3 regions of the Bartonella sp. LJL80 genome follow, and region 1 is predicted to be linked to each of the others. Evidence: predicted binding sites of a transcription regulator. Region 1 holds the regulator's gene; each other region holds the start of a gene.

Evidence for each region. Region 1 encodes PhoB, which activates phosphate uptake and scavenging genes when phosphate is short. Its sites were predicted from a motif close to TGTCATNNANCTGTCAT; they were not measured.
Region 2: phnC (phosphonate ABC transporter ATP-binding protein) is a predicted target of PhoB. The motif match lies at 1,052-1,068, and genes of this name have one in related genera.
Region 3: ACYSNS_RS04850 (UDP-2,3-diacylglucosamine diphosphatase) is a predicted target of PhoB. The motif match lies at 6,029-6,045, and genes of this name have one in related genera.

Annotation. Positions count from the first base shown of each region.
Region 1 covers NZ_JBTXLM010000008.1:6,190-14,339, reverse strand. Annotated here, with positions in the region: gene ACYSNS_RS11920 (ABC transporter substrate-binding protein) at 1-464, shown strand, start outside; gene ACYSNS_RS11915 (membrane-bound PQQ-dependent dehydrogenase, glucose/quinate/shikimate family) at 934-3,303, shown strand; gene ACYSNS_RS11910 (cell wall hydrolase) at 4,050-4,949, opposite strand; gene phoB (phosphate regulon transcriptional regulator PhoB) at 5,098-5,781, opposite strand; gene phoU (phosphate signaling complex protein PhoU) at 5,795-6,517, opposite strand; gene pstB (phosphate ABC transporter ATP-binding protein PstB) at 6,641-7,399, opposite strand; gene pstA (phosphate ABC transporter permease PstA) at 7,473-8,150, opposite strand, start outside.
Region 2 covers NZ_JBTXLM010000006.1:17,210-25,359, reverse strand. Annotated here, with positions in the region: gene phnD (phosphonate ABC transporter substrate-binding protein) at 1-117, opposite strand, end outside; gene phnC (phosphonate ABC transporter ATP-binding protein) at 148-996, opposite strand; gene phnF (phosphonate metabolism transcriptional regulator PhnF) at 1,186-1,926, shown strand; gene phnG (phosphonate C-P lyase system protein PhnG) at 2,006-2,470, shown strand; gene phnH (phosphonate C-P lyase system protein PhnH) at 2,471-3,028, shown strand; gene ACYSNS_RS10395 (carbon-phosphorus lyase complex subunit PhnI) at 3,016-4,104, shown strand; gene ACYSNS_RS10390 (alpha-D-ribose 1-methylphosphonate 5-phosphate C-P-lyase PhnJ) at 4,101-5,018, shown strand; gene ACYSNS_RS10385 (ATP-binding cassette domain-containing protein) at 5,012-5,824, shown strand; gene ACYSNS_RS10380 (phosphonate C-P lyase system protein PhnL) at 5,921-6,640, shown strand; gene ACYSNS_RS10375 (LLM class flavin-dependent oxidoreductase) at 6,672-7,694, opposite strand; gene ACYSNS_RS10370 (hypothetical protein) at 7,765-8,150, opposite strand, start outside.
Region 3 covers NZ_JBTXLM010000002.1:125,459-133,608, forward strand. Annotated here, with positions in the region: gene nadC (carboxylating nicotinate-nucleotide diphosphorylase) at 1-533, opposite strand, end outside; gene ACYSNS_RS04830 (L-aspartate oxidase) at 553-2,085, opposite strand; gene nadA (quinolinate synthase NadA) at 2,082-3,050, opposite strand; gene ACYSNS_RS04840 (NUDIX hydrolase) at 3,116-4,009, opposite strand; gene ACYSNS_RS04845 (class I SAM-dependent methyltransferase) at 4,383-5,915, shown strand; gene ACYSNS_RS04850 (UDP-2,3-diacylglucosamine diphosphatase) at 6,113-6,928, shown strand; gene ACYSNS_RS04855 (glycosyltransferase family 4 protein) at 6,933-7,964, shown strand; gene ACYSNS_RS04860 (hypothetical protein) at 8,061-8,150, opposite strand, start outside.

The sequences.
Region 1 (8,150 bases):
GTGATGTCGATGCGATTGTACCATTTCCCGGTTTCTATCTTGCGGCACAAAAGACATTGAAAGATAACTATAAAGAAATTGCGACACCGTCTTATCGCCCTCATTTCATCCTGTCAGCCAGTACAAAAATGATCGACACACGCGCCGATGACATCAGCGCCGTCTTGGAAGCTTTGATCGAGGCAGAAAGCTATATCGCCCAAAATCCGAAAGATGCGGCCGAGATCATGTCTTCAAATTTTGGTGGCAACATTGATGCCGACACCGTGCTTGCAATGTGGAAAGAAAGCGAGATCAAGCTCAATCTTGACGCCGATCTGCTGCAATTAATGCGTGAAGAGGGACAATGGATTGCGGATAAAGGCATTATCAAAGTGCAGCCAGATGCCATCGAAACGCTTTCAAAATACGTTGTCTCCACGCCGTTGAAAAAGGCCGCGGCAGAACGTGTCAACTTGCAATAGCCGTTATTGACAATTCTTAAACGCAGCACCATCCTTCTTTCAATTGCAACCCAGGGTCAGGACCTATTGATTTGAACGAAATGGTATGAGCGAATTCTGTTGAAAACGCGGAAGAGAGCCACAGGAAATATGGATATTTGCAAGGCTGCTCGACTTGGGTTTCGGTAAATTTGACCATATCCCGAAGGGACACAAAAACAGGTGCAATCTGCATGCTAGAAAAGCTCATACCTAAGTATACCACTTGGCTTTCGCTTTCCGTCGTGCATCTCTTTGCTGTTTATTGTGCCATATCATTTGATATGAATAAGTCCTGCCCCTAGGAACAAACACCAATACGTTGTTCCTAAAGCAGCCGCTATCAAGCGACGAAATACCGACGATTGACCTTGATTGCGCTTCATGCGAAAAGGTCTCAACATAAAACATGTGTCAATAAATCAAGATTTCTTATCAGTGAGATGTTCGAATGATTCAATTTAAAAATGGCCCTTCGGGTTTTACAAAAGGGCTGGTTATCCTTCTCAGCCTGCTTGTATTAATCGCAGGCCTATATTTTACCGCCTTGGGCGGTTACCTGCTCTATCTGGGCAGCTCCACTTGGTATTATCTGGCGCTTGGCATTTTGCTTTTGCTGAGTGGGCTGTTTATGGTTCGCCTGCGCCCGATAAGCGTTTGGATTTTCGCTGTCATCTACATCATGACAGCAATCTGGTCCTATCTTGAAGTGGGGCTGAGCTACTGGCAACAGTTCTCCAATCTGTTTGCACTTTCGGTGGCATTTTTCCTGACCCTGTTGGCTTATCGCCCGATGGTCAAAAAACAGGGCAAACAGGCCGGTGCAACATCTTTGGTTTTGGCTGCATTGGTATTTGTCGGTATGGCTGGCGCTATCGTTTCGTCATTCACGCCTAAAAATGTCATCCACACGGCACAAGTTGCAGCCCCTGCCCTTCCTGTTTCACCAGACAAGCAGCAGAAAGACTGGAAGAACTGGGGAAATGACGATTTTGGCAGCCGCTTTGCAGCGCTCGACCAGATCACACCGGAAAACATCGACAAGCTTGATGTTGCGTGGACCGCGCATACCGGTGACATCCCGCAAAGTACCGGAGCAGGTGCCGAAGACCAGAACACACCGTTACAGGTAGGAAGCAATCTCTACGTTTGCACTGCCTATGGTAAAGTGCTTTCTTTGAACATCGATACTGGCAAGCAAAACTGGGTGTTCGACCCGAAAGGAACAGCACCCAATTGGCAGCGTTGCCGCGGCTTGGGCTACCATGAAGCACCAAAGCAGGCCACAGCAGCTGAAAACAAGGTTTGCAGCAAGCGTTTGTTTTTGCCAACAGGTGATGCCCGTTTGATCGCCTTGGATGCCGATACCGGTAAAACCTGCGCTGATTTCGGCCAGGATGGCGTCGTGGATTTGAAAGTCGGCATGGGCGAAGTCAAGCCCGGTTACTACCAGCAGACTTCGACGCCGCTTGTTGCCGATGATGTTGTTGTTGTCGGTGGCCGCGTTGCCGATAACTTCTCAACAGACGAGCCTCCCGGCGTCGTGCGCGCTTTCAGTGTTTATGACGGCCACCTCGTATGGGCATGGGATCCCGGCAATCCGGATTTGACGGGCGTTCCACCTGAAGGTGAAACCTACACACGTGGAACACCCAATGTTTGGGCGGCTATGTCATTTGATGCCAAACTTGGCCTCATCTATCTGCCGACCGGCAATTCAACGCCCGACTTCTGGGCGGGCTATCGCACAGAAGCTGACGACAAATATTCTTCATCTGTCGTAGCGGTTGATGTAAAAACCGGCAAAGTGCGTTGGCACTACCAGTTCGTCCACCATGATATCTGGGACTTCGATACACCGGCCCAGCCTGTGCTGCTTGATGCGCCAGATAAAAACGGCAATATGGTACCTGCCCTTATCCAGGTGACCAAGCAGGGTGAAGTCTTCCTGCTGAACCGTGAAACCGGCGAGCCGATTTCAGAGGTTGAAGAAAAGCCCGTTCCACAAGGAAATGTCGCCGGTGAACGTTATTCGCCGACACAACCTTATTCGGTTGGTATGCCGTCATTTGGCAATGCCACATTGACCGAAGCGGATATGTGGGGTGCAACGCCATTCGATCAGCTTTTGTGCCGTATCGAATTCCGCAAAATGCGTCATCAGGGCGTATTCACACCACCCGGCCTCGACTATTCGCTACAAATGCCGGGCTCTCTCGGTGGGATGAATTGGGGCTCTGTTTCCACAGACCCAACGTTGAACTATGTCTTTATCAACGATATGCGCCTTGGCCTTGCCAACTATCTGGTCGAGCGCAAAGACATTCCAGCCAGCGCGTCTGGTATTGAAATGGGTATTGTTCCCATGGATGGAACACCGTTTGGTGCGATGCGTATGCGTTTCCTTTCACCACTCGGCGTACCGTGTCAAAAGCCGCCTTTCGGCACCATGTCGGCTGTGGATTTGAAAACGCGCAAAATAGTTTGGCAGGTTCCTGTCGGCACTGTGCAAGACACAGGCCCGATGAACATGGCGCTTGGCGTTCCTGTTCCGATCGGTATGCCAACCCTCGGTGCCTCGATGGCTACGCAATCCGGCCTTGTTTTCTTCGCTGGAACACAAGACTTCTATTTGCGTGCTTTTGACAGCCGCACCGGTAAGGAAGTCTGGAAATCACGTCTGCCAGTTGGCAGCCAAGGTGGCCCGATGACCTATGTTTCACCGGAAACCGGCAAGCAATATATCGTCATTACCGCCGGCGGTGCGCGTCAAAATCCAAAGCGTGGTGATTACGTCATTGCCTATGCTTTGAAAGATTAATCAACATTTCAATCGTTAAACAGATAAAACCCACCGCGCTTAACCGCGGTGGGTTTTTCTTTGGCAGACCGACAGCCGAGCCTTCATAGCAAGTTTGGTGTTTGATGAACCAAACATGTGCTCAAGGTTCTGTTTTTGAGCATTTTTTATCCGATAGGAGCAGGATAAAGAATTGATCCGGTGAATCAATTCTCCTGCGGATGCGCTTCACACTTTTCGGAAAATGCTCTAGAGCCGGATCCATTTATCTGAACGAACTGGATTGAATAAAAAGTAAGTCCCCACGGTCGCAGACGGCGCCTGCATTGACTTGGATCCTATGTCTGAATTTATATTGTTTAACTACAATGCGATCATGCTTGGTCGCACAATTTTTACTCGGCCCCTATCGTCGAGCAAGAAGGCTCAACAAGACCAATATTGAATAGCGTTTTCTAACTCTCATGAATGAATAGACGCTGCTTCAAGCTCAACCGGAAATTGCTTGCCGTTGAAAATCATCGTCAAAACGAAGACTATCCGATGATTGCAAGTTGAAAATTGCAGCCGTTGGCTGTCTGATATTAGAGCGGTACCCGATTGATGTGAAACATCAATTGGATAAGATACCGCGACAAATCAAAAACTTGAGACGCGCCGGCCGGATAGCATCAGGTCGAAAAGCGCTCTAAGGCCCAGTGAACAATCAGGCGCACGCAATCCGACGGATGTGAAACGAGAGATATCGCGCAACAAGCGGCGGTTTATTAAAACCGTCGCGTTTTTTCCTGCTTTTGTAGGATCGCTCCGATTTCATCGACTTTTTGTTTCGATGGCATCGCATAGCCAAGAGCAACTGAACTGGTTTGCATGCGATCAACCGGCGCTGGCGTCGGTGTCGGCACAAAGCGATAATCTGCCTGAGCGACCATGACCGGCGCAGGTGCCGGTTCAACCTGATTAACCAAAGCGGGTGCTGGCTCTGCTTGCGCCACCATGACTTGTGCCGGCTCCGCTACAACTTTCGGAGCAGAGGTTTGGGTGCGGCCCGGCGTTGTAAACTGCGGCACATTTCCGCTACGCTCTTGCGAGAACGCAAATGCGACATCATAAGGCGCATCGTTGACCGGGACTTGCAATTGGCCGTCACGGCCGCGTTTTTCATAAAATGCATTGCCACCGGCAACCTGCACATAATGCATGTTTTTATACGGGAAGGTCATTCCAGCCGTGTGGAAGAACATCGCATTCTTACTCTTTTTTGCCCGTTCGCCCCGCAAAACCGCATCAGCAGCTTCTTCAACACGCGCTACCGAAGCAGATTCAGTCATGGGACGCGTCAGCACACCAGGAGCAAACTGGTTAGGCTGTCCGACCACACCGCAAATTGTTTTAGGATAGGCTGTCGAGTTGACGCGGTTCATCACAACTGTGCCGACAGCAACCATACCATCACGGCTAGAGCGGTTGGATTCAAAATACATCGCGCGCATAAGGCAGGTTCGTTCCGTCAATGGGTAGGCGACTGTTTTGCTTTTCTTTTTATGACCAAAAGAATCAAACCCGGCGTGGTTTGAAGCACAGCCGGTCACAACCAGAGGTGCCAATACAACAGCGGCAATACCTGCCCAGCGGACTTTCAACATTTTACGCAACTTCGATCTCATGCTTTGTTACCATTCCCGCATGCGCTAACACACAGACAAATGAAGGCAAAATAAAGGCAACCGATAAGAACCGCCACATTCTTGACAAATTCTTGAAAAGTAAGCCTTTTTCGCAAAAGACTATGCAGAGAAAACCTTTAAAAAAACATTAACCGAATGCGTATCCTGCACCTCTCACAGTACGAATGAGATCAATTTCACCTTCATTGATGGCCAAACGTAAACGCCGAATATGCACATCCACCGTACGATCATCGACAAAATTGTCACTACCCCAGACATTATCGAGAAGTTGGGCACGGGAAAAAACGCGGCCTGGGGCGCGCATGAAAAACTCCAGTAATTTGAATTCGGTGGGGCCTAAACGCAGTTCGTCATCGCCCCGGAACACTTTATGCTTGTGCCGGTCGAGTATCAGACCACCTGCCTGCAAACTATCAGCAAGCACATCAGGATTGGCACGGCGCAGAAGTGCCTTAATGCGCGCAATGAGTTCCGGCATTGAAAAAGGCTTCACGATAAAATCGTCCGCACCTACATTCAGGCCGCGTATCCGTTCATCCTCTTCACCGCGCGCTGTCAACATGATGATTGGCAATTGTTTGGTTGCAGGCCGATTGCGCAAGCGTCGGCACAGTTCGATCCCCGAAAGCCCGGGCAACATCCAGTCCAGCACCAACAGGTCTGGAATGTTATCTTCAAGCTCGTATTCGGCTTCTTCACCATCACTGATGGTACGAACGAAATATCCTTCCGCTTCGAGATTGTAACGCAAAAGCGTAATCAACGCTTCCTCGTCTTCGACAACGGTAATCGTTGGCTTATGCGTCATCGGGGAAATCCCTCTATTCGCTGCTGAGGGCATCGACGCCCACCTTATAAGTCAGGTCATCACGCGGACGTTCCGTCGACATATAGGTGCCGGTTATGATGTAATGCAACGTTTCGGCGATATTGGTGGCATGATCGCCAATACGCTCGATGTTCTTGGCACAGAACAACAAATGCGTGCATGCAGTGATGTTGCGCGGATCTTCCATCATATAGGTCAGAAGCTCACGGAAGAGCGAGGTATACATCGCATCAATCTCGTCATCACGTTCACGCACGGCATCAATACGTTCCAACGAACGGCTTGCATATGCATCGAGCACTTCCTTGAGCTGGTTGAGAGCGAGAGAGGCAAAGGCTTCAAGACCACGATAGAAGGTCGCCGGTTGACGGGTTTCTGCAATTGCCGGCGCACGTTTGGCAATGTTTTTACCCATGTCACCAACCCGTTCAAGATCGGCAGAGATACGGATTGCGCCAATAATTTCGCGAAGATCAACCGCCATCGGCTGCCGCTTGGCAATAATGGTCACGGCTTTTTCGTCGATATCACGTTCACTTTCATCGAGGAACATATCATCGGCGATAACTTCGCCCGCAAGACGTAAATCGTCATGGACGATGGCTGCGACAGCCCGTTCGATCATACGTTCGGCATGGCCGCCCATTTCAGCAATCTTGGCTTCCAGATATTTCAGTTCTTCATCGAATGAACGAACGGTATGGTTTGTAGGCATTGTCATTCTCCTGAATTCCAATTAGGGCAATTCTAGATCAAGTGTGACACAGTTTTCGGTATAGAATTGCGATAAAACAAAAACTTCGAGCGCATCCGCTGTTTACTATTAGTTGGACACACTCTAGCCGAAACGGCCCGTAATATAGTCTTGCGTGCGCTGCTCTTTAGGCGAGGTGAACATCATTTCTGTTTCGCCAACCTCGACCAAATCACCAAGATGGAACATCGCTGTATATTGTGAAACACGTGCCGCCTGTTGCATCGAGTGCGTGACGATGACAATGGTATAATTCTGACGCAAATCGTCTATAAGTTCTTCAATACGGGCTGTTGCTATTGGATCAAGCGCAGAACATGGCTCATCCATCAAAATGACTTCCGGACTGACAGCGATTGCACGCGCAATACACAAACGTTGCTGTTGCCCACCGGATAAACCGGTTCCGGCTTCATGCAAACGATCTTTGACTTCTTCAAACAGGCCGGCCTTCGCCAGACTTTGTTCAACGATTGCGTCCAGCTCCTTACGGGATTTCGCAAGCCCATGGATACGCGGGCCATAGGCAACATTTTCATAAACCGATTTTGGAAACGGATTAGGCTTTTGAAAAACCATTCCGACACGGGCACGAAGCTCGACGACATCGATTTTAGGATCGTAAATATCCTGACCATCAAGACTGAGAAGCCCCGAGACCTTAGCCCCCTCAATCGTGTCGTTCATACGGTTCAGACAGCGCAAAAAGGTCGATTTACCACAGCCCGACGGGCCGATCAGCGCTGTAACCTGATGTTCGGGGATATCAAGGTTTATACCATGCAAAGCCTCTTTAGCTCCGTAGAATACTTTAACATCCTGACCACGCATTTTGATCTTCATTATAGACCTGACCTTATTTTCAGCACCCATTTTTGCAGGGCTTTTTTTAAAAAACGAGAGGTGATGTTTCCAATCACCAGCGGCGTTCAAATTTGCGCCGCAGAATAACTGCTGCAATGTTCATCACTGCCAGAAACAATAGCAGGATGATGATGGCACCGTAGGTGCGTTCATTAAACGCGCGTTCCGGCTCGTTGGCCCACATAAACACCTGCACGGGAAGTGCCGTGGCGGGATCTTCCGGTGTTTTCGGATAGTCGACAACAAAGGCAACCATACCGATCAACAATAGCGGTGCCGTCTCACCCAATGCGCGAGCCAAGCCCAGAATAGCACCTGTCAGAATGCCCGGAACAGCCAGTGGCAATACATGCCCGAAAACGGTTTGGGTTTTGGAAGCACCAAGCCCCAAAGCCGCATCGCGGATGGAAGGGGGTACAGCACGCACAGCGGAGCGTGTTGCGATGATGATTGTCGGCAATGTCATCAATGTCAAAACCACACCGCCGACCAAGGATGACGCGCGCGGCCAATGGAGAAAATTGATAAAGATTGATAGTCCGAGCAAACCAAAAACAATGGAGGGAACCGCCGCCAGATTGTTGATATTAACTTCGATGAGATCGGTAAATTTGTTGCGACGGGCATATTCTTCCAAGTAAATAGCTGTCGCCACACCAATCGGCAAAGATAGTACCAGAACGATTGCCATCATATAGGCCGAACCGATGATTGCCACACCCAAGCCCGA
Region 2 (8,150 bases), on a different contig from region 1:
CAAATTGGATTGGGATTCAGTCGATATGATGCCGAAATTTAAAGTTTCAGCGAAAGCGGCTGTCGCTGTACTGGACATAACACAAGCAAGGACAAGCCCTTTTAGGAACTTTTTCATAAAGAATTCTCCGTTGGTAAAAGGAAGCAATCAGGCAGGCTGGAAGCGCTGCACCGGTTTTGCATTATACGTGGATTGACGCGCTGCAATCGGCATATCAGCCGCATCCGGAAGAACCAACTCCTCGGAAGCAGCACCGTAAAGCTCTGATAAAAATTCATTGGTTAAATTACATGACGGCCCATCATAAACGATGCGCCCATCGCGCATAGCAATCGTGCGCGGACAGAAGCGACGAGCATATTCTACTTGATGCAGCGACACCATCATGGTGATACCATCTTCACGATTGATGGTTGAAAGCATATCCATAACTCTGCGAGCGGATGCCGGATCGAGCGCTGAAATCGGTTCGTCAGCTATCAGAATTTCGGCATTTTGCACCAGTGCCCGCGCTATCGCAGCGCGTTGTTGCTGGCCACCCGACAAAGTGGAAGCACGCTGCAATGCAGCATGGTCAATGCCAACACGAGCGAGAGCCTGAAGCGCCACGACCTTTTCGCGGCGATTAAAGATGCCCAAAATTCCGCGCCATTGCGGAATACGTCCCAAGAAACCGATCAGCACATTCGTCAACAGTGACAAGCGATTGACGAGATTGAATTGCTGAAAGATAACCGAAATTTTTCCCTGCAGCATTTTTGCCGTTGGCAGAACCTTGCCATCTCTTTGCATAGGCTGACCAAACACGCTGATTGTCTGGCTGCCTTTATCTGCCGACTCAAGCCCGGCAATATGACGGATCAAAGTGCTCTTACCGGAACCAGACGCACCAATCAAAGCAACCATTTCGCCTTTGGCAACTTGCAGGCTCACATCATTCAAAGCTTTGGTGCGGCCATATGTCTTCGAGATTCGTGTAACGTTTACAGCAATCATAGAATGCATATCCCTATATTCATGAAAGATTTCGGGCAATACATACGCATGCTGCATGAAACTTTTATGACACCAAAAATTATAAAAATATGAACAATAATAAAAATATTATACTCATAAATACTGTCATATGACTGCAATAAAATGATTGTATTACAAATTCATTCGAATGAATTGCTTGGATGGATTATGAAACCGCATGCAGGAAAATGGAGAGAGGTAAGAGATGTTCTGGATCAGGAGATCTCTTCCGGCATCTTGCAAAAAGGGATGCGGCTTCCGACAGAACCCGCTTTATGTGCACGCTTTGACGTGGGGCGTCATTCTGTCAGGCGTGCAATATCTGCGTTGGCGGCCAAAGGCAAAATACGGGCCGATCAAGGGCGCGGAACCTTTGTCAAAGACGACAAGCCCCTGCAATACACAATTTCCCAACGAACACGTTTTCACGTCAATATCGAAAGTCAAGGCAGAACGCCTCATATAGAAAGTCTGCATGCAGATATCATCCGTGCGGATGCAGAAAAAGCAGCATTATTGGATATCGCTCCCATGGATGAAGTTGCTTTTGTAAGGCAGCGCAGTTTTGCCGATGACCTGGCAATCAGTCTAGCGACTTCCTTTCACCCGGCGCAGCGTTTTCCTGACCTTTTGAAACTGCATCAAGACGGCGCAACCGACAGTGCGATCTATCATCATCACGGCGTAGCCGACTATCTACGTTTGGAAACCATTATCTCGGCACGCATTGCCACCGAGGAGGAAGCCCGCCTTCTCAACCTTGTACCAAACCAGCCGGTCATCATTATGGAAAAAAGAGATATCGATATGCATAAAAAACCGATCGGATACTCGGTTTCTGTATGGCCGGCCGAACATATCCGCTTCAGTCTCGAAACCATGTCACAAAACGAAGTTCATCAAAAATAGGTGCTCGAAAAGCTGCGAGCAGAACCGTCCCATACCCGTCGATATATCTCAAGTCATTTGCATTCTTGCGAGGTAAACCATGTCACAACACATTGGAACAGAAGAGAAAGAACTTCCGAAATCATTTCCCCACGATCTTGCCCTTACCATATTGGCAAGGGCGGAAAGCGGTGCCATCAAGCATTTGGCCGAGAAGCTGCTTGACAAACTAGGAGATGTTGAGGTCATGGAAAATCGTACCGGTCTGGTTATGGCACCGATGCGGGACACGGTCAAAGGAAGCCAATTCCATCTTGGCGAGGTGCTCGTTGCCGAGGCCCGCATTTTTTCGCCCCTTAGTGCAACGGAAGGCTACGGGATGGTTGTCGGGCGTGATCTTGAGCATGCCATGGCGATGGCCATTATTGATGCTGCCTATCAAGCTGAAGAAGAAGCTGATCTCTTAGCCGACTTCTTGAAAAGCCAACACGAAAAACAGCAACTGCAGGACAATGAACGTCTTTGCGATGTCAATGCTACACGCGTCGAAATGGAAACTTTCTAAATGCAACAGAACATTATCAGCCCGACAGAACAGGATTGCCGCGACAATGGTAATTTTGAAAAGATGATGAAAGCGCTTGCAAGACCGGGAACACGAATTGATTTGGACGGTCAGGATATGACCCATCTTGCATCAGCCATTCTTGATCTTGAAACAAGCTTTTATGCCGAAGACCAAAAGCTGCAACAGCAATTGCGCGATACACAAGCAAAATCCGTGGCACTTCCCGACGCCGAATATATCTTCATGTCACTCTGTGACAAACAAAAAGTTGCCCAGCTGAGCAACATTGCAACCGGCGACTTGCTTTATCCGGAAACCGGCGCGACGATTTTTGCACCCGCTGATTTCACTGGTGGCGGAACGATCCGTCTGAGTGGCCCCGGTATAAAAACATCCTGTGATCTGCAGTTGAACGGCATAGATCCTGATCTTTGGACGTTTCGACAACAGCACATACACTATCCCCTAGGATTTGACCTGTTTCTTATCTCAACCGACAGTTTAGTCGGCATTCCCCGTTCTACAACAATAGAGGTATTATCATGGCCTATGTAGCAAGCAGAGGCGGCGAAAAAGCCATTGATCAGGCCGAACGCCTTTACCGGCAAGATATTGGTACGATCGACAAAAAGCGTGTCGATGATATCTGCCAAAACCTGCCTTATCTGGTGGATCGCGTCATGGGGGAAGCATCTCTTTATGCTCCGGAACTCGCAGCTTTGGCAATCGCGCAAGGCGGGGGCGATCTTTATGAAGCGGTATTGCTCTTGCGTGCTTGGCGCACCACCCAGCCACGCCTTGCTATCGCCGCAACAATCGAGCAAAAGAACCTCTTCACATTACGGCGCATATCTGCCGCGTTTAAGGATATACCGGGCGGGCAGATACTTGGGCCGACACTTGATTATTCACACCGTATTCTTGCCACATGGGTTTTAACCGGCGATAAGTTTATCCCACCGGTTGTGGAGCGGGCGATGACACCCTCTCCTGCAACTTTTCCCTCTCTTGCCGCATGGCAGCAAACACAGGGACTTGTTGAAAAACCTGTCATCAATGATTTGGCCGATGACGACATTCCGGATTTGACCCGTGAACCGCTTTTATTCCCGGCAAGCCGTGGCCATCGTTTGCAGAGCCTCGCACGAGCCGATACCGGCGGTGTTCTGGCACTCGGATATTCGGCGATGCGCGGTTATGGCAACGCGCATCCAACCGTTAATGAATTGCGATTGGCAGAAGCTGAAATTATCGTCAAACATCCCAAAGGCACAATGTTTAGCGCAGGACGCATCAAAATATCGCAAGCCGAGGTTATTTCCAAAACCAAAAAAGATAAACTGGAATTGGGTTTTTCTGTGACACTCGGCTGGAATGAGATGAAAGTCATTGCAGCAGCGACGCTAGATCTCAATGCCGCCGATGACAGCCAGTCCGATGCGGTATCAGAAGAGTTTTTTCTCTACCATACCGAAGTTGTCGAGGCGTCAGGCTTCTGCATTCACTTCAAGTTACCCCACTATGTCACCTTCCAATCAAGTCTGGATGCATTGCGCGGCATAAAAAGACGCAAGGCCGACGGAACGGAAGACCGTCAAGACCATCGCGAAATGGAAGAGGCAATGATATGAAACTGACCGATCTTACCCGCCCTTGGAGTTCTTTTTCCTATGGGTTTCTGGATGCTTCCGCCAAACGCGAATTGCGCCGACGCATGTTGAAAGCCATCGCTATTCCCGGTTGCCAGATACCCTATGCCAGCCGTGAAGTTCCTATTGCCCGCGGATGGGGAACAGGTGGTTTGCAGGTGACACTGACATTGATCAATCCACAATCCATCATCAAAGTAATCGATCAGGGCGCCGATGACAGCGTGAATGCTGCAAGTATCCGTCGTTTTCTACAAACCGTCAGCGGTGCGCAAGAAACATGGAATACGCTTGATGCGAGCATCATCCAGTCGAGGCACCGCATTCCCGAGGAGAAGCTCGGTGCGGATCAAATACTCGTATTGCAAGTTCCAAATCCCGAGCCATTGCGGCCTGTTGAACCCAATATGTCAATTGCCCGCGAAATGCATGGCGATGCCAATTACAGCAAGCTTTGGCTGATCCTTTATGAACAGATGGTTCGTGCTGGTCGTATTCTGCAAGGGGCATCATATCCAAGTCTGGTGAATGGCCGCCATGTCATGACCCCCTCGCCTATCCCGCGCTGGGATGTGCAAAAACTCCATATGGCCGAAAATTTGACGTTTCTTTCTGCTGGTCGTGAAAAGCGCTTATATGCTGTACCGCCCTATACACGGGTGGAGCCTTTGGTTTTTGACGATATACCCTACCAAGTTGAAAACCACGCGCAAGCCGTCTGTACACGCAGCCACGTCAAAGGCTTTTTCATGAATGAACTACCACAAGACGATGGAAGTGCGCTCTATGAACTTTCAGATAGCAATTTCGGTATCAAACATATCCGGTTGAGCGAAGGTGACGATGAAACAATAGGTGAAACCTGGTACAAAAACGGGAGCATGGCGTCATGTTAAATGTTGAACAAATGCAGTTGAAACAACCACAACTCGTATCCACGACACCACTTCTTCAGTTACACAATATCCATAAAACATTTGGCTCTGTTCAAGCATTGCGCGGGGTCAGTGCCAAGGTCTATCCAGGGGAAGTTCTGGGCATAGTCGGTGAAAGTGGATCGGGAAAATCCACTTTCTTGCGCATGATGAATTTGGAAGATATTCCCGATCAAGGCCATTACGAACTTGATCTACCAGATTATCGCAAGTGCAATCTCTTTACGCTGGACAGATTTTCTCGGCGTATGTTGCGGGCCCATCACATCGGCATTGTCTATCAAAACCCGCATCTGGGCTTGTTGATGAAGAACTCCAGCAGCGGCAATGTTGCCGAACGATTGTTGGTCGCCGGGGAAAAGACATTTGCCAATTTGCGCAGCAAGGCAAAGTCAGCACTCGCTGCTTCGGAATTTCCGATTGATCGCATGGATGCCCGGCCGATTGAACTATCCGGTGGCATGCAACAGCGCGTGCAATTGGCCAAGGCCATTGCCCTTGAACCCGAACTATTGCTTCTCGACGAGCCAACAACCGGTCTTGATGTTTCCGTTCAAGCTTTGGTTCTGGATACGTTGAAGCGTTTGCAACGAGAACGGTCGATGACGATGGTGCTTGTCAGCCATGATCTGGGTGTTATTCGCACAATGGCAGATCGGGTGATGGTCATGCGTCAGGGCTTGGTTGTGGAGGAAGGCTTGGCGGATCAGATCTTCCATGACCCGCAACATCCTTATACCCAACAACTTGTCCATGCAAAACTTTGATTTGACAAAGGTCAAAGTTACCATCGCAGAATTTGACTATAACCCTGCACGTTTGAAAACGCTTGGCTTACCGCCATATTAATCAGGAAAAGTCCCATGAATATAGCCGTCCCTAAAGATCAGCTACAGCCGTTATTGCGGGTAGAAAATCTTACAAAGTTTTTTGATATCCATTTGCTTGAAACGCGATTACCGGCCTTTGATCGCATCAGTTTCACGCTTGATGCTGGCGAGTTTATTCTCTTGCGCGGGCCGAACGGAGTTGGCAAATCGACGCTGCTGCGTACGCTTTACCGCTCATGTATTCCGCGCGGCGGACACGTCTACTTTTCTAGCAGCCTTGGTGTCATTGATATGGCGCGCGCTGCCGATATCGATATTGCTTGGCTACGACGCAATGAAATAGGATTTGTTACGCAATTTCTCCAGTCACGACCACGCGTCAGTGCGCAAGACCTTGTCGCCGAACCTCTGCTGAACAGCGGAGCGGCTAAAAGCGACGCTTTATCTGAAGCGCAACGATATTTGTCAGATTTTGGCGTTAAGCCGGAACTATGGAAAGCCTATCCGTCAACTTTTTCCGGCGGAGAACAACAAAAAGTCAATCTGGCCCGCGCTTTGATTGTACCGCAGAAACTGCTTTTTCTTGATGAACCGACAGCTTCGCTCGACGTCAAGGCACGAGAGGCACTGATGAACCGGCTAAGACAGCTCAAAGCACAAGGCACTGCGATGATTGGTGTTTTTCATCACCCCGAAGATATTGCCGAGCTGATTGACCGTGAGATTGTGCTGGAACCACCACGAAAATCATGATGTATGGCAGCATGACGCTTTCCGAGGCCTCTCAGCGCCAGCCAAGTGCTGGCGCTATATGGGTCAGAATGGATTCGATCACATGGGCATTATAATCCACGCCTAATTGATTGGGGATTGTCAGAAGCAGCGTGTCTGCTTCTGCAATAGCCTCGTCCTGTTTCAGTTGGTCAATCAGAATATCGGGTTCAGCAGCATAGGATCTTCCGAAAATGGCTCGGGTGTTTTCGTCCAGATATCCCACATGGTCCTGCGACGCACCGGATTGACTGAAATAAGCACGGTCGCGATCATTCATCAGCGCAAAAATACTGCGACTAACCGAAACCCGCGGTGTTCGTTCATGACCCGCATCTTGCCAAGCCTGCCGATATATCCGTATTTGTTCAGCTTGCTGGACATGGAATGGATCACCCGTTTCATCGTCCTTCAATGTTGAGCTTTGTAAATTCATGCCGAGCTTTGCCGCCCAAATGGCTGTGCTATTTGAACCAGAGCCCCACCAAATGCGTTCGCGGAGGGTTTCGGAATAAGGTTCAATCCGCAATTTGCCGGGAGGGTTTGGAAACATCGGATGCGGGTTTGGCTCCGCAAAAGCTTTTCCTTGCAGCAGGTCAAAAAACACTTCGCCATGGCTTCGCCCCATGTCGGCATCACTTTGGCCGGGCTTCGGGCTGAATCCGAAATAGCGCCAACCGTCAATTACCTGCTCGGGCGATCCGCGGCTGATGCCAAGTTGCAATCTGCCACCGCTGATTAGATCAGCTGCACTGGCGTCTTCCACCATATAAAAAGGGTTTTCGTAACGCATATCAATCACGGCAGTACCGATCTCTATTCGACTGGTTTTTGCTGCAACGGCCGCTAGAAGCGGAAATGGTGACGCCAATTGTCGCGCAAAATGATGGACACGAAAATAGGCGCCATCAGCGCCCAACTCTTCGGCCGCGACCGAAAGTTCGATGGATTGCAACAGTGCATCAGCGGCAGATTGCGTTGCTGAGTGTGATGACGGTTGCCAATGGCCAAATGATAAAAAGCCAATCTTTTTCATATCGATCTACCCTTTTAAAAATTACTTCACAGATAACGCCGCGAATGCAGCCGCGTGCCCAAAGGACATCTCAGCGCTTCTTCGCGAGACATCGGTTGCGCAAATCCGAACTGCTGATAGAGTAACAATTTCCTTTGCCCTGTTTGACCAGACAATAGGCGCGTTCGTCGGAATTGCGTATGGAATAGCAGCTGCCTTTACCCTGCGCTGCCAGACAACGGCTGCGCAGATCAGAATTTCTAACGCTATAACAGCTGCCTTTGCCCTCCTTGGCAAGACAATACGCGCGGTCATCTGAACTCTTGATAGAGTAACAACTGCCTTTACCCTGTGATGCAAGACATGCACTGCGCATATCGGATTTTTTAATTGCATAGCAACTGCCTTTGCCTTGCTTGACAAGGCAAAAGGCCCTCTCATCGGCATTGTGAATTGAATAGCAACTTTGTGCTGCAG
Region 3 (8,150 bases), on a different contig from region 1:
CCTGCAATCGCAATATGGTTGTCTTTAATCAGAAGAGCATCAGAAAGGGCGTAACGGTGGTTCATGCCGCCACCGGCACGCACGGCATATTTTTCCAGCATTCGCAAACCTGGTGTTGTTTTCCGCGTGCAAACAATCTGTGCTTTTGTATGGCGAATGGCGTTGGCAATCTGCCTTGTAACGCTGGCAATGCCGGATAGGTGGCTGATGAAATTCAGCGCCGTGCGTTCACCCGTTAAAATAGCGTGCGATGGGCCTTGCAGTATAGCGATTGTTTCTCCGACGTCGACTGTGTCGCCATCCTTTCGTAAGATTTCAAATGCCACTGAACGATCCAACAGGTTGAAAACTTGTGCGGCAATGCCAACACCTGCAACGACCCCATATTGGCGCGCAACCATAACAACCGTTGTATGATGGTCGTTTGGAATAACGGCATTGGTTGTGATATCGCCCGCAAGCCCTAAATCCTCAAGCAGTGCGTTGCGGATGATCGGCTCAGTCATGATAGCGGGAAGAGGGGATAAAACCATGTCAACGTCCTTTTTATTGCTATTTGACAACGCTATGATAAAGCATCTCTGCCTGCTGCAACGTTTGCGACCAGTCGGTAAAGCTTCTTTTTGCTTCCGGTGCTTGTGTCGGAAAATCGGAGCGGCAATGGGCGCCGCGCGATTCTTGCCGGTTATAGGCGCAAACGGCAATCATCAAAGCAATGATCGCCGGATTATCTGGAAATTCGGCTTTTTTATAGAGCTCCATGAGTTTGCAAATTGCATCCATCAGACCGCTGCCGTTTCTGATAATGCCAAGATGGCGTTGCATGATAGGCTGTACCGATTGCAATGCGTATTGTCTTGGTGCTTCAGGTAGTCCGAGCGTCGCATCGGCTAGACAATTCGACGGTATTTGGTTGTTGATTGTTTCGGCTGTCCGCATTGCCATAATGCATGCTTCAAGAAGCGAATTGCTGGCAAGCCGGTTGGCTCCATGCAAACCTGTTGACGATGTTTCACCAATAGCCCAAAGCCCGGCAATGCTGGTGCGGCCAAACGTATCCGTGGCGATACCCCCCATATGATAATGCTGTGCCGGGCATACCGGTATCGGCTGTCGTTGCGGGTCGATACCAGCCTGCCGACATGCTTTGTCAATGGAAGGAAAACGCTCTGCAAATGCTTTGTCTTTCAGTTGCCGGGCATCAAGAAATACGTGTTTGCCATTTTCAATCTCTTGCGCAATTTTCCGGGCGACGATATCGCGCGGGGCAAGATCTTCTCCGATTGTTTGGCTAAGGAACCTTTCTGATTGGCTGTTGATGAGAAACGCCCCTTCACCGCGTACGGCCTCGCTGATAAGCGTCCGCGGGCGGGATGCGGTATCCAGGGCGGTTGGGTGAAACTGGATAAATTCAAGATCGGCAAAACGCGCTCCGACGGCTGCCGCCAAGGCCAGTCCTTGGCCATAATTCTCGCTTGGATTGGTACTGTCGCCATAGAGGCCCCCAATACCGCCTGTCGCTAGAACAATATCATAGGCCGCAATATTGTGGCTTTGATCATGGGTCGAGAAATTAACGCCGCAAACCTTGCTATCTTTCACCAATAGACGGTCGACAATCGCATGTTCCAAAACAGTAATAGATGGTGTTTGCCGTATTTTTTGGCATAACACGTCTACGATAGCCCTTCCGGTTGCATCGCCATCGACGTGAAAAATACGATGATGGCTATGTGCAGCCTCCAAACCGAGATATGGCTCCCCTTTGTTATCGCTATCAAAGTGGACACCATAGGTTCGCAATGTTTCAATTGCTTGGGCGCTATGCGATAGAATATCACGGACAGCCTGTCTGTCACACAGTTCCCCACCGGCTGCCAACGTATCGTCTATGTGGGACTGAACATCGTCATCGGCACTCCAGGCGGCGGCAATTCCACCTTGGGCCAAACGGCTTGATGTTTCCATACCGAGGGTGGAGCGCGTCATCAGCAAGACTTTTCGCGGTGCCAGCTGCAACGACACAAGCATTCCTGCCAAACCACTGCCAACCACAATCACATCCGGTTGAAGCCTTTGGCTCATAGTGCCAACATCCGCTCGACCGCACGCCGCGCATTTACGGCAATAGCAGGATCGATTTTAATTTCATGGCGGTTCTGCTCAAGCGCTTCGCGGATATTGCGCAACGAAATACGTTTCATATGCGGACAAAGATTGCACGGCCGGATGAACTCGATATCAGGATGATTGACGGCTACATTATCACTCATCGAACATTCGGTGAGGAGAACAACTTGACCGTTGCTTTTTTCCCCCACATATTCCGACATATGGGCCGTGGACCCGGAAAAATCTGCGAGTTCTATGATGTTAGGTGGGCATTCCGGATGCGCTAAAATTTCCGCTTGCGGATAGCTGTGACGCAATTGTGCAATATCATCAGGCGTAAACTGCTCATGTACTTCACAATGCCCTTGCCATGTCAGAATTTCAACGCCGGTTTCGCGCGCAATGTTTTGGGCCAAATATTCATCGGGGATCATTAAAACGCGCGGTACATCCAATGCTTCGATGATGCGTTTGGCATTACCGGATGTGCAGCAAATATCCGATACGGCTTTTACCGCCGCGGATGTGTTGACATAGGTTACGACCGGAACGCCTGGATATTTTCTTCGTAGCTTGAGTACATCTCCAACCGTGATGGATTCTGCAAGCGAACAGCCCGCGCCCATTTCGGGAATGAGCACTGTTTTATCCGGATTAAGCAATTTCGCCGTTTCCGCCATGAAATGCACGCCTGCCATTATGATCACGTCGGCATCGACCGCTTCAGCTTCTCGCGCCAGCGCCAAACTGTCTCCGACGATATCGGCAACTCCATGATAGATTTCAGGTGTTTGATAATTATGCGCCAGAATAACGGCGTTGCGCTGTTGCTTCAGCCGCTGGATTGCCGCGATATCAGCGCGAAATCCCATCCATTCCGCTTTCGGTATAACCGCGCTAACCTTGGCATAAAGATCATCGATTGATGGCTGCAGCATAATATCCTCCTTTATACTCGTGAAGAGTATATCAAAGAATCTATTATACTCATAAAGAGATTATGTCAATCGCGTGCCAGTGGAAGTTTTGAACCCGCAAGTGCGCGTTCTTCCACGATAGCCTCACGATAGCGATAGAGCTTGGCTGGCCTTCCACCTGTCTCACTCTGTCGTTCGCCAGTTTCCTCGATCAATCCCTGTTGTTCTATCAGCCTGCGGAAGTTGGGTTTATGCAAACGTCGTCCGACTATAGCTTCCACTGTTTTTTGCAGATGCAATAGGGTGAACTCTTCCGGCACCAATTCAAATACCAGCGCGCGATATTTTATTTTTGCACGAAGCCGCGCAATAGCTGTAGCCAATATGCGTCGGTGATCAGCAAACATGGCTATGCCCGTTTCTAGTATGCCTCCTGCTTCCTGCACCAATCCCGCTTCATAAAGCAGTTCATAGCGTTGCAGGATCAAATCTTCATTCCATTCATAGCCTTCAAGGCCAAACAAAAACGCTATGCGCCGCTGCTTTAGCTCATATTCGGCTTTATCGCTATCAGCCCAGTGATTAAGTGCGTCAATAAGGTGTCCGGTGCAGGGATTTCGCGTTTCGCGACAGTCTTCCCAAGGAAAATGCTGATACCAGTCATGCCATTCGGTTTGTGTGCTCATTCCGGCTTGTTCGCGTACGAGACCCAGATAGCTGATGGATATGGTACGGATGTCGGGCCGCTCTGGGATACGATTACGATCAGCGAAAGTGTATAATTGCTCAAGAAAGCCGACAGGGTGTCCCGTCTGCTTGCCTATCCAGTCGCGAAGGCCGGATTGCAGGCTATGGTGGTTCAGCACGAAGGGGCCGGAGGGCAGGGCTCGTCCACCTTGGACGGTCATAACACGGGGATTATACTCTGTAACGGCTACAAGAACAGCTATCAATTCGGTTTGTGTTAATCCGGCAGTCATGGGATCGGCACTTGTCCTCTATGTATATATCTATTTTGCTTTTTTCGCGGAAACACTGAGACTTGGCAAGCAGAAATGTTTCGATATGTAGATATATGGTTTGCGTAATCCGATCCACTATCTGTGGAACTGTGATATGGACTATGATGAAATGTTAAGAATAGAAATCAGCCGAATGTTTTGGATATTCAGTTGTTCATTCATAATGAAATGTTAGATAGAGGCCCACTATATCTCTGTAAAATTTATGAATAAAATTCTATCCTTGCTATCGCCGCATCCATTTGATTGTTATAAATAACAGTCGCAGCCTATCTGACGCGGGCTTCTTTATTGATGAAGTGGTGTTGCAATACACTCTGGGGAGAATAATATGACGTTGAATTGGACCGATGGTTATGTTTCGGATATTGAATACATACCCGGCTTTTATTATGAACAGACACCTTCCCACATCAACGCGGTTTGTTATGTGAACGGCTTTGAACTACCGGTGCAGCCGGGTGAAGCTTTTGGCTACTGCGAGCTTGGGTGCGGACGGGGAGAAACATCATTGATGATTGCCGCTGCAAATCCCCATGCAGATGTCTGGGCATTTGACTTCAATCCGTCCCATATTGCAGAAGCCAGGCGCATGGCTAAAAACGGTGGGCTTTCCAACGTCCATTTTGGCGAAGAGTCCTTTAAGCAATTGGCTGAAGGAAAGCTGCCAGCCAATATGCCGATGTTTAACTACATTACATTGCACGGGGTATGGAGTTGGATCAATAATGAAAACCGCGCATATATTATACGTTTTCTTGACCGATATTTGAAACCCGGCGGTGTGGTTTACGTTTCGTATAACGCGCTTCCCGGTTGGTCGAATATCATTCCCTTGCGTAAGCTGTTATTCCTTTTGGCGGAAGATGAAATTGGAAAAAGCGACCAGCGCGCTTTGGGTGCGGTGGAAAAGCTCCGTGCGCTCGTCGGTGATAATGCGCGTTTTCTGCCCAAGGATTTTGTCGAAAAGATTTCTAAGAGCGGGTCTTATCTCAGCCATGAATATCTTAATGAAGATTGGGATCCAACCTTTCACGTCGATGTTGCAAGTGACCTTGCCGCAGCAAAACTAAGCTATTTCGGCACAGCAAATATTCTTGAGAATTTCGGAGAATTCTCCTTTACCCCCAGTCAGAATGACAAGCTTGTCAAAGCCTCGCCGGGGTCGGTTGAAACATTGAAGGATTACTTCCTTGATCGCACCTTTCGCCGCGATCTTTTCATAAAAGGCCCGCAGAGACTACCAGACAGGCGCGCAATCCAGCGCATCGAAGAGTGTGTCATAGAGCTTTGTATTTCGTCCGAAAATGTCAATTTCGATATCAACATACCGCTTGGACAGGCTAATCTGAACCGCGACCTTTATGAGCCGATTTTTGCTGCATTGAAAACAGGCCCAAAGCGCATTGGCGACTTGATGAAGCTTCCCGGTGTGCCCGAGACCAACCCCAATGCCCGCCAAATTTTGGGGGTGCTAATCGGGTCACAACAAGTCAAATTGACAATACCCGACGCAAACCGCCAGCCCAGTGCCAATATTCTCAGGTTTAATCAGGCTTACATCAATGCTTGCAGCCAGCAGGCACGCACAAATGCTACTCTGGCATGTGCGAATACGGGACAGGCAATACCACTCAGTCTATTCGAGATGCTGGCTTATGAGGCCATTATGCAGGGTGCTGAAACAACACTGGATACGTTGACAAGCCACATTGCTGATATTCTCAAAGAACGACAGGACAAGCTTATCCACGATAATAGAACCATCGAAACGAGAAGTGAAACGATTACATTTTTGAAACCGCATATCGAAAAAGTTATTAAAGTCTATATTCCGTTATGGAAAGCGCTTGGCGCGCTCTGATTTTTGATGGTCGTCCGGGGTCAGCACTGCCGTCGGCAACGATAAAATCGCGGCGTCTCAAACAAGAAATGGTCGTTTAGCTTTGGGGCGCACATACCCTGCATAAGCGAAACTGTCATATTTCTATCATCAAGCGGTCATGTCACTGTCACGTGAATCACGCATATTGCTATCCAAAAGAAGGATAGCAGATAGACATGGTAATACCTCAGTCGACCGTGCAGTCACCCAAGCGCTACAGAACGATATTTCTTTCCGATATCCATCTCGGATCACGTTCTGCCAAAGCAGCGTTTTTACTTGATTTTTTACGCCAGAATGAAGCAGAAACCATCTATCTCGTTGGAGATATTGTAGATGGATGGCGGCTGAAACGCAGCTGGTTTTGGCCACAGGAACACAATGATGTCGTTCAAAAGCTTTTGCGCCGCAGCCGCAAGGGTACACGTATCGTGTATATCGCAGGCAACCACGACGCTTTTCTACGAGATTTTCAGGGCACGCATTTTGGTGGTATCGAAGTGACCGATCGCGCCATGTTTGAAGCGGCAAACGGCCGTAAATATCTTGTCCTCCATGGCGATCAGTTTGATGTGGTGGTGCGTCATGCGCGTTTTATCGCTCTTATGGGCGATTGGGCTTATGATGCGGCACTGGGTTTCAATCTGGTTATGAATGCGATACGCCGCAAACTTGGCCTGCGTTACTGGTCATTTTCCGCATGGGCAAAATATCGTGTTAAAAAGGCTGTTAATTTCATTGGTGACTTTCAGAGTGTCGTGGCGGACGAAGCACGCCGCATGGGGGTAGACGGTGTGATTTGCGGCCATATCCATCATGCGACGATCGAAACAATCCACGAAATATCCTATATCAATACCGGTGATTGGGTGGAAAGTTGCACCGCAATCGTCGAACATGAGGATGGTCGGCTTGAGCTGATAGACTGGACAAATTCAGCTGATCAAACGGCCGATCGCGGCAATGTTGTAGCGCTTGCGAGTAGGGGATAGGCCAATGCGGGTCATTATCGTTACCGATGCTTGGCACCCGCAAGTCAATGGTGTTGTTCGGACATTGGAAAATCTCGTTGCAGGTTTGGCCGAGCGCGACGTTTCAGTAACGATCATATCGCCGGAAGATTATCGGTCGCTTCCCTGTCCGACCTATCCCGAAATTCGCTTGGCGCTTGTATCACCTTTTGCGCTGGCAAAGCGTATGGAAGCATTACAAGCCGATGCTGTGCACATTGCAACGGAAGGGCCACTGGGTTTTTGGGCACGCTGGATCTGCAAACGAAAAGGTTGGCGCTTTACCACCAGTTTTCACACGCGCTTTCCCGAATATCTGTCGGAAAGATTACCGGTTCCGCTTGGGCTAACTTACGCTTGGCTGCGTAGATTTCATAACGCCGCAGCAATGACCTTGGTGCCCACCCAATCAATCGAGACAATCTTGAAAGAGCGTGGTTTCCAACATTTGACCGTTTGGACCAGGGGCGTAGACCGTGCTATTTTTCATCCCCAACCACAAATAGACCTCGGGCTACCCAAGCCTATATTTCTGAGCGTTGGCAGGCTGGCAATAGAAAAAAATATCGAGGCTTTCCTGAAGCTCGATTTGCCGGGCACAAAGCTTATTGTTGGGGATGGACCGGATAAATCCAGATTGGAAGCCATGGCACCGGATGCGGTGTTTCTTGGGAAAAAACAGGGTAAGGAATTGGCTGAAATTTACGCTGGTTCGGATGTTTTTGTTTTTCCATCCAAAACCGATACATTCGGGCTTGTCATGCTAGAGGCCATGGCCAGTGGCCTTCCCGTGGCCGGATATCCGGTGCCGGGTGCAAGCGACATCATCGCCGTGAACGGTGCAGGCGTTTTATCTGAAGACTTGCAATATGCAGCCATGGCAGCATTGGGAAAGGGACGGATCGACCCCGACAAGGCTTTGGAAAACTTCACTTGGGGACGTTGTGTCGACATTTTCCGCCATACCCTTGTCTCGAAAGATCGGAAAGGTAAGCACAAGCCAAGTTATGCGGCCTAGCCTATCCAAAAGTATTGCAAAATACGCTTACCTGATTTGGCATACAAAAAAAGCCGACCTTTAAAGGTCGGCTTTTGTGCAATAATTAAATATAGATTACTGCTGGTTAGCAGGTGATCCGTCGCCGAAATGCGACATGTCGCTTTTTGGTAGGCTATGAACTGATAAACCTGAATTGGCGGCATG